One region of the Mucilaginibacter daejeonensis genome, then DNA from elsewhere that is predicted to be linked to it. Evidence: riboswitches for the same ligand, from Rfam matches in the RefSeq annotation. Region 1 holds a riboswitch; the other holds the start of a gene.
What was found. A riboswitch is a leader RNA that binds a small molecule or an ion and turns the genes downstream of it on or off. The one in region 1 is predicted to bind S-adenosylmethionine.
Positions count from the first base shown of each region.

Region 1 (3,738 bases):
CCTTCTTGCCTTTATACTTTTGAGCCAGTTTTTCAGATGCGAACATCTGTGCTTTGCATGGGCCGCACCAGGTGGCCCATACATCAATATAGATCACTTTTCCAGAGTGTTCCGTTTTTATCGAATCTAAAATGCCTTGCGCAGGCGTATTTTTGATCTGTTCTTTGATGCTGTTGGATAGCTCTTCGGGCGTTGGGGTGTTGTATTTCACCGTTTCATAAAAGCGCAAGAGCGGCTGTTTTATGAACGGCGTTTTGATGTTTTGATCGAACGTCTTGCGGCGTCTATCGAACTCATCAGCGTCATTTTCAACTAGATCATAGTAAAAAGTTAGTCCAATGAGCAATTCGCGCAGTTCCTCATTCTTCACTTCTTTTTTGATCTTAACGAGATATAGTTGTTTTCTTTGTTCGGGCGATAGTCCTTTAATAAGCTTTTTATCCATAGCAGGAGCCAAAAAGGGCAACACGTTATAGGCATCGGCACAAAGCAATTTCTGGTTGAAGAGGTCTTTTATATCCTGCTCAAAACCTGATAAATTTTCAAGTTTCTCTAACGGTGATACTCCAGGTCGATAGGTTTTCGCGACCACTGTATACCATGCATATTTGTAGTAATACTGAGCGTTGATAAAGTTCTTTGTCCAGGCAAGCAATTCTTCATCAGGGTCAAACTTTTCTATAAATTCTTCTCTATTGTTCTGTAGTGCTGTACGCATGTTAAGGCAATAACTGCCTAATGCTGGAAGATCGCCATCTCGCACCTTAATGGTATCCATATCGGTATTGGAGGTGCTGTAATACTCATTAGCGTAGTGGAACAGATCGGCATTCAGTTTTTCGGCATCGCCACTGAATTTGGCGTTACCCATTTCTTTCAGGTCAAGGTCTATATGAATGCTATCGCCTGGGTGGGTGATCATTTTTTTCACGATGGGGGTCAGCGTAATATCCTGTGCAATGAACTGTTCAAATGCTATTTTGAACGTGCCATCGATCTGGATGTGGCCTGTGTAGGTAGTGGGATTGCCGCCAAGGTCGGCCACGGTAAGGGTGAATGCGGTTATGCTGGTATCATGGTCACGGTTGGCCACCGTACCTGTAATTACTGTTCGGTGCCTATTTTTATTTTTTTGCTTACAGGCGCAAAACAAAGTTGTAGCCAACAAAAAGCAGGCTAAACGTGATAGGTTCATGGTTTGGTGGTTTAATTTGATAGCAAGTTAACGCTTTTTGACCATTATATGCAATGTACTACCGAGCACATCATTGTGCTATTACTCTCCTACTTTCCCTCAATTCAAAAAACTTCAGATTTCCCTTGCTTTTTTGTGCTTTTACCTATTACATTTGCACCACAGGTGTATCAAACACCATTGATCAAATACCCCTCGAAAGGTTTTGATTTATAAAGAAGCGGCGAGAGATCAGGCTCCCTGACCCGCTGGCAACCCTCCGATAGGCGGAGAAGGTGCCAATTCCTGTCCCGATCAGGATATTACTGCCGGGGAATATAAGTTAATAGCCATGATACAAGTTAGCTTTACTACCACTGCAAAATTTTCAACTACCCAAACGGGTACGTTCATGACCTGCCTGCTGCAAGGTCAAATTTGCATGTGTTGCTGTTAAAGGCATCAGCACGTTAGCTACCCACTGCTCGTTTTTTATCGGCAATAACGCTACGTGCCCTTGCGCTTAAGGACAATGCTATACCCTTTCCGCACGCCTACCTCCGCTTATAGCAACAGCAACACCAAGTTTAACTTTTAACATCAGGACATATCATGTCAGCAGCACCTTTAAAATTCGAGACCTTACAATTACATGCCGGCCAGGAAGCCGACCCTACCACCGGTTCACGCGCGGTACCGTTATATCAAACCACCTCATACGTGTTCAAGAACGCCGAGCACGGCGCCAACCTTTTCGCACTAAAGGAGTTCGGTAACATCTACTCACGTATCATGAACCCCACGACCGATGTGTTCGAAAAACGCATCGCGGCGTTGGAGGGTGGTGTAGCAGCTTTGGCCACCTCATCGGGTCAGGCGGCACAGTTCCTGGCACTGAATAATATCCTGCAGGCGGGCGACAACTTCGTGACCTCCCCGTTCCTGTATGGCGGCACTTACAATCAGTTCAAAGTAGCGTTCAAACGCTTTGGTATCGAGGCCCGTTTTGCCAAGGATGATCGCCCGGAGAGCTTTGAGCCACTGATCGATGCCAAAACCAAGGCCATTTACCTGGAGACCATCGGCAACCCAGGGTTCAACGTGCCGGATTTCGACCAGATCGCTGCCTTGGCCCGCAAGCATGACCTGCCACTCATCGTGGATAATACCTTTGGCGCAGGTGGTTACCTGTTCCGCCCGTTGGAGCATGGAGCTCACGTGGTGGTGGAAAGCGCCACCAAATGGATAGGCGGCCACGGCACAAGCATTGGCGGCGTGATCGTTGATGGCGGCAATTACAATTGGGGCAACGGCAAGTTCCCGCAATTCACTGAGCCTGCCGAAGGCTATCACGGATTGGTGTTCAATGATGTGTTCGGCATTGGCGGGCCGTTCGGTAATATCCAGTTCATTATCAGGGCACGCGTAGAAGGATTGCGTGACCTCGGCGCCTCACAATCGCCATTCAATTCATTCCTGCTCATTCAAGGCCTCGAGACCTTATCATTACGGGTACAGCGGCATGTTGACAATGCCTTGGAGCTGGCTACCTGGCTCGAGCAACATCCGCAGGTGGCCCGTGTCAATTACCCGGGACTGACCTCTTCGCCATATCATACCCTTGCCAAAAAGTACCTAAAGAATGGCTTTGGCGCGGTGTTGAGCTTTGAGTTGAAAGGCAATAAAGAGAACGCCACCAAATTTATTGACAGCCTGCAACTGGTGAGCCATTTGGCCAACGTGGGCGATGCCAAAACGCTGATCATTCAGCCATCCGCCACTACACACCAGCAACTGAACGATGCCGAGCAATTGGCGGCAGGTGTTACCCCTGCCCTGCTGCGCCTGGCGGTAGGCATCGAGCATATCGACGACATCAAAGCCGACCTGCAACAGGCCTTTGATCAGGTACAGCAACAACACCCCGGCCTTGAGGCCGTGCAACAGATCGCGGATCACATCTCTGTTGAAAGATAGAGGTTCCTTTTATAGTGTTTAAATAGTTTTAACTGAGAAAGAGCGCTCCCCGCTAACCCGGGGACGCTTTTTAACCCAAAAAATGAGTACAAAAGTTTACAGGCACGATAGCCGGTTCGAATTGGAAAGCGGTGACGACTTACCCTGTTTGGAGATAGGCTATCATACCTATGGCCGCTTAAATGCGGCGAAAGATAATGTGGTGTGGGTATGCCATGCCCTCACTGCCAACTCTGACGTGTTGGATTGGTGGAAAGGCCTCATTGGCGAAGGTTACTTTTTTAACCCGGATGAGCATTTCATTATTTGTGCCAACGTGCTGAGTTCACCTTATGGCACCACCAACCCGTTAAGTATCGACCCATCCACCGGGCAACCTTATTACCTGAACTTCCCTACCGTTACCGTACGTGACATGGTGAAGGCTCATCAGCTACTGGCCGATGCCTTGGGTATCGACCGCATCGATGTATTGATAGGTGGCTCATTAGGTGGGCAGCAGGCACTGGAGTGGAGCATCACCCAGCCCGATCGTATCAAACAACTGATACTGATCGCCACTAACGCCAGGCACTCACCATGGGGCA
Region 1 covers NZ_CP086068.1:2,977,246-2,980,983, forward strand. The annotation lists gene LLH06_RS12570 (redoxin family protein) at 1-1,093, opposite strand, end outside; SAM riboswitch class I at 1,403-1,519, shown strand; gene LLH06_RS12575 (O-acetylhomoserine aminocarboxypropyltransferase/cysteine synthase family protein) at 1,787-3,151, shown strand; gene LLH06_RS12580 (homoserine O-acetyltransferase family protein) at 3,234-3,738, shown strand, end outside.

Region 2 (3,738 bases), 2.1 Mb from region 1:
TTGCCCAGGCCCGGGTCATGCTGGCCGAAAGCTATAAGATCAAAGAGATCGTGACCGACCGGCAAACCGAACTTTCGGGGGAGTTACGTATCGGGATCATCCCTACCATAGCGCCATACCTGTTACCGCGCATCATCAGCCGTTTTGTAGAGCAGTACCCGCAGGTCAAATTGGTGGTGTGGGAACAAACCACCGAGAACATCATTCAGCAGCTCAAATTAAGCACGATCGATTGCGGCATCTTATCGACACCATTGCACGAAAGCGGCCTGACCGAGATACCGGTATTCTACGAAAATTTTGTGGCTTATGTATCCAAAAGCAGTAAGCTGCACAAGCAAAAGAACATCAGTCCTGAGGATATAGATGTAGAAGAATTATGGGTACTTGACGAAGGTCATTGCATGCGCGAGCAGGTGTTGAACATTTGCCAACGCCGTAAAAGCACTAAGGGCTTTCAGCACTTTGAATACAACACCGGTAGTGTGGATACCCTAAAGCGCATGGTAGACCAAAATAATGGTGCCACCATTTTACCTGAGTTGGCCCTTGACGACCTGAGCGATAAACAGCTCGACCGTATCCGTTACTTCCGCTCGCCCGAGCCGGCACGTGAGGTAAGCATCGTGATCCAGCGTAATTTTTTAAAACGCCGCATGATAGAGGCCCTCAAGACCGAGATCCTGCATTTTATCCCCAAAAGGTTAAAGAGCAAGAAAAAGAAAGAATTGATGGACATTTAACCAGCAAAAGCCGGAAATATCCGGTTTTATAAAGCGATCATAAAAGCTTTACCTTTGGGCCATGGCTACCATCAAAGCATTTTTAAACAATCCGTACCAGGAAAATACTTATCTGTTATATGACGAGACCGGCGAATGTGCCATCATCGATCCGGGTATGTATACCGCTGCCGAGCAGGATGCGGTGGTCAACTTCATTAAGGCCGAAGGCTTAAAGCCGGTACTGCTGCTCAATACTCACTGCCACATCGACCATGTGCTGGGCAATAAGTTCGTATTTGATCAGTATGGGTTAAAGCCGCAGTTCCACAAAGGCGAACTGGTGGTTCTAGAGGCCATGCCGGTATGGTCGCAGCAGTCGGGCCTGAGGTATGAGTTATCGCCCTTGCCTGATACCTATTTGCCCGAGAGCGGTAGCATAAGCTTTGGCAATACCACCTTGGAGCTGATCTTTGCTCCGGGTCATTCACCTGCACACTTGTGCTTTTATGATGTGCAAAATGGTATCGTGATCGGTGGTGATGTGCTTTTCAGAGGCAGCATTGGCCGCACCGACCTCCCGGGCGGCAACCATCAGCAATTACTTACTAACATCCAGCAAAAGCTGTTCATATTGCCCGATGAGCTGGTGGTTTACCCAGGCCACGGTCCCGAGACCACCATTGGCCGCGAGAAAGAGACGAATCCTTTCTTCTAAGATCATATCGCCGATCAGCAACCCAAACACCGTTCGCATCAACGCACAAGGAGGTAAATAAGGCTGCCTGCTCATTTGCAAATCATCGGCGTATTTTGCAAATTTGTACCGCTTATAGAGAAAGACGGAGGGATTGGACCCTGCGAAGTCTTAGCAACCTGTGCTTACAAGGTGCTACATTCTACTTGAGACCGCCAACTGACAGGTTTCAAGACGGATAAGCGAGAGTCAATGAGAACTCCAAACCTCCATGGCCTTTCGATATAAGCTGTTTTAGTATCTGGTATCAAGTATCTCGTATCAAGAGCATGCGATACTTGAAAGCAACAGTAGTACACTGTCTTGATACTTTATACTAACTACTTGTTACTTCAATGGACATTAGAGAACAATTACAGAAACGCATACTGGTGATCGATGGCGCCATGGGTACCATGATACAGCGCTATCAGCTCACCGAAGAGGATTTTAGAGGGGAGCGTTTTAAGGATCACCCGAGCGATCTGAAAGGGAATAACGACCTGCTCAATATCACTCGCCCGGATGTCATCAAGGCCATCCATGCCGAGTATCTGGATGCCGGTGCTGATATCATCGAGACGAATACCTTTAGTACCCAGCGCATATCACTGGCCGACTACCATATGGAGGAGCTGGGCTACGAGCTGAGCTTTGAAGGTGCGCGCCTGGCCCGCGAAGTGGCCGACATCTATACCAAAAAGAACCCGGAAAAACCGCGCTTTGTGGCCGGTGCGGTAGGCCCTACTAACCGTACGTCGTCGCTATCGCCCGATGTGAACGATCCGGGTTACCGTGCCGTTACTTTTGATGACCTGGCCGAAGCTTATTATGAGCAGATCCGCGGCCTGGTGGATGGCGGCTCACACCTGTTGCTCATCGAGACCATTTTTGATACCCTGAACGCCAAAGCAGCATTATTTGCTGCACAACGATATGCCGAAGAAAGCGGCAAGAATCTGCCGATCATGATATCGGGTACCATTACCGATGCGTCGGGTCGTACCCTTTCAGGCCAAACGGTAGAGGCATTCTGGAACTCGATACGTCATGCCAACCTTTTATCGGTGGGGTTGAACTGCGCCTTAGGCGCCCGTGAGATGCGTCCTTATTTGGAGGAACTATCCAACAAAGCTGATGTATATATCTCCGCTTATCCCAACGCAGGATTACCTAACGAATTTGGCGCTTATGATGAGACCCCGCATGAAACTGCCCACCAGGTAGATGATTTTATCAAGGCTGGCATCGTGAACATCGTTGGCGGTTGCTGCGGTACCACGCCCGATCACATCAAGTGCATTGCCGATAAAGCGGCTAAATACCCACCCCGCCAGTTGCCGGAGGTTGAAAGCTACATGCGCCTGAGTGGCTTGGAGGCGATCAATATTACGCCGCTTACCAACTTTGTGAACGTGGGCGAGCGTACCAACATAACCGGGTCGCCCAAATTCTCGAAACTGATACTGGCCGAAAATTATGAGGAAGCACTTACCGTTGCCCGCCAGCAGGTAGAGGGCGGTGCGCAGGTGATCGATATCAATATGGACGAAGGTATGATCGATTCGGAGGCGGTGATGGTCAAGTTCCTGAACCTGGTGGCCTCTGAACCTGATATCGCCAAATTGCCCATCATGGTCGATTCATCTAAATGGACGGTGATCGAGGCCGGGTTAAAATGCTTGCAGGGTAAGGGTATCGTTAACTCTATTTCGCTTAAAGAGGGCGAAGAAAAATTTAAGGAACATGCCCGCAAGATCTTAAGCTACGGTGCTGCCACCGTGGTGATGGCTTTTGACGAACAAGGCCAGGCCGACAATTACGAACGCCGGATCGAGATCTGCAAGCGCTCTTACGATATACTGGTGAACGAGATCGGTTTCCCTCCGCAGGATATCATTTTTGACCCTAACATCCTGACCGTGGCTACCGGTCTGGAAGAACATAACAATTATGCGGTAGACTTTATTGAGGCTACGCGCTGGATCAAACAGAACCTTCCGCATGCCAAGGTGAGCGGTGGGGTAAGTAATATCTCTTTTTCGTTCCGCGGTAATAACGTGGTACGCGAGGCCATGCACTCGGCCTTTTTATACCATGCCATCCAAGCCGGTATGGATATGGGCATCGTGAATGCCGGTATGCTGGAGGTTTATGAGGAGATACCAAAAGACCTACTCGAAAGGGTAGAGGACGTGCTGCTGAACCGCCGTCCCGATGCTACCGAGCGTTTGGTAGAGTTCGCCGAAACGGTGAAAGCCAAGGGTAAAGAGATCGTGA
Region 2 covers NZ_CP086068.1:291,665-295,402, forward strand. The annotation lists gene LLH06_RS01305 (hydrogen peroxide-inducible genes activator) at 1-743, shown strand, start outside; gene LLH06_RS01310 (MBL fold metallo-hydrolase) at 805-1,440, shown strand; SAM riboswitch class I at 1,550-1,664, shown strand; gene metH (methionine synthase) at 1,815-3,738, shown strand, end outside.
Region 2: linked by a shared signal. The riboswitch ahead of metH (methionine synthase) and the one ahead of LLH06_RS12575 (O-acetylhomoserine aminocarboxypropyltransferase/cysteine synthase family protein) in region 1 are both predicted to bind S-adenosylmethionine.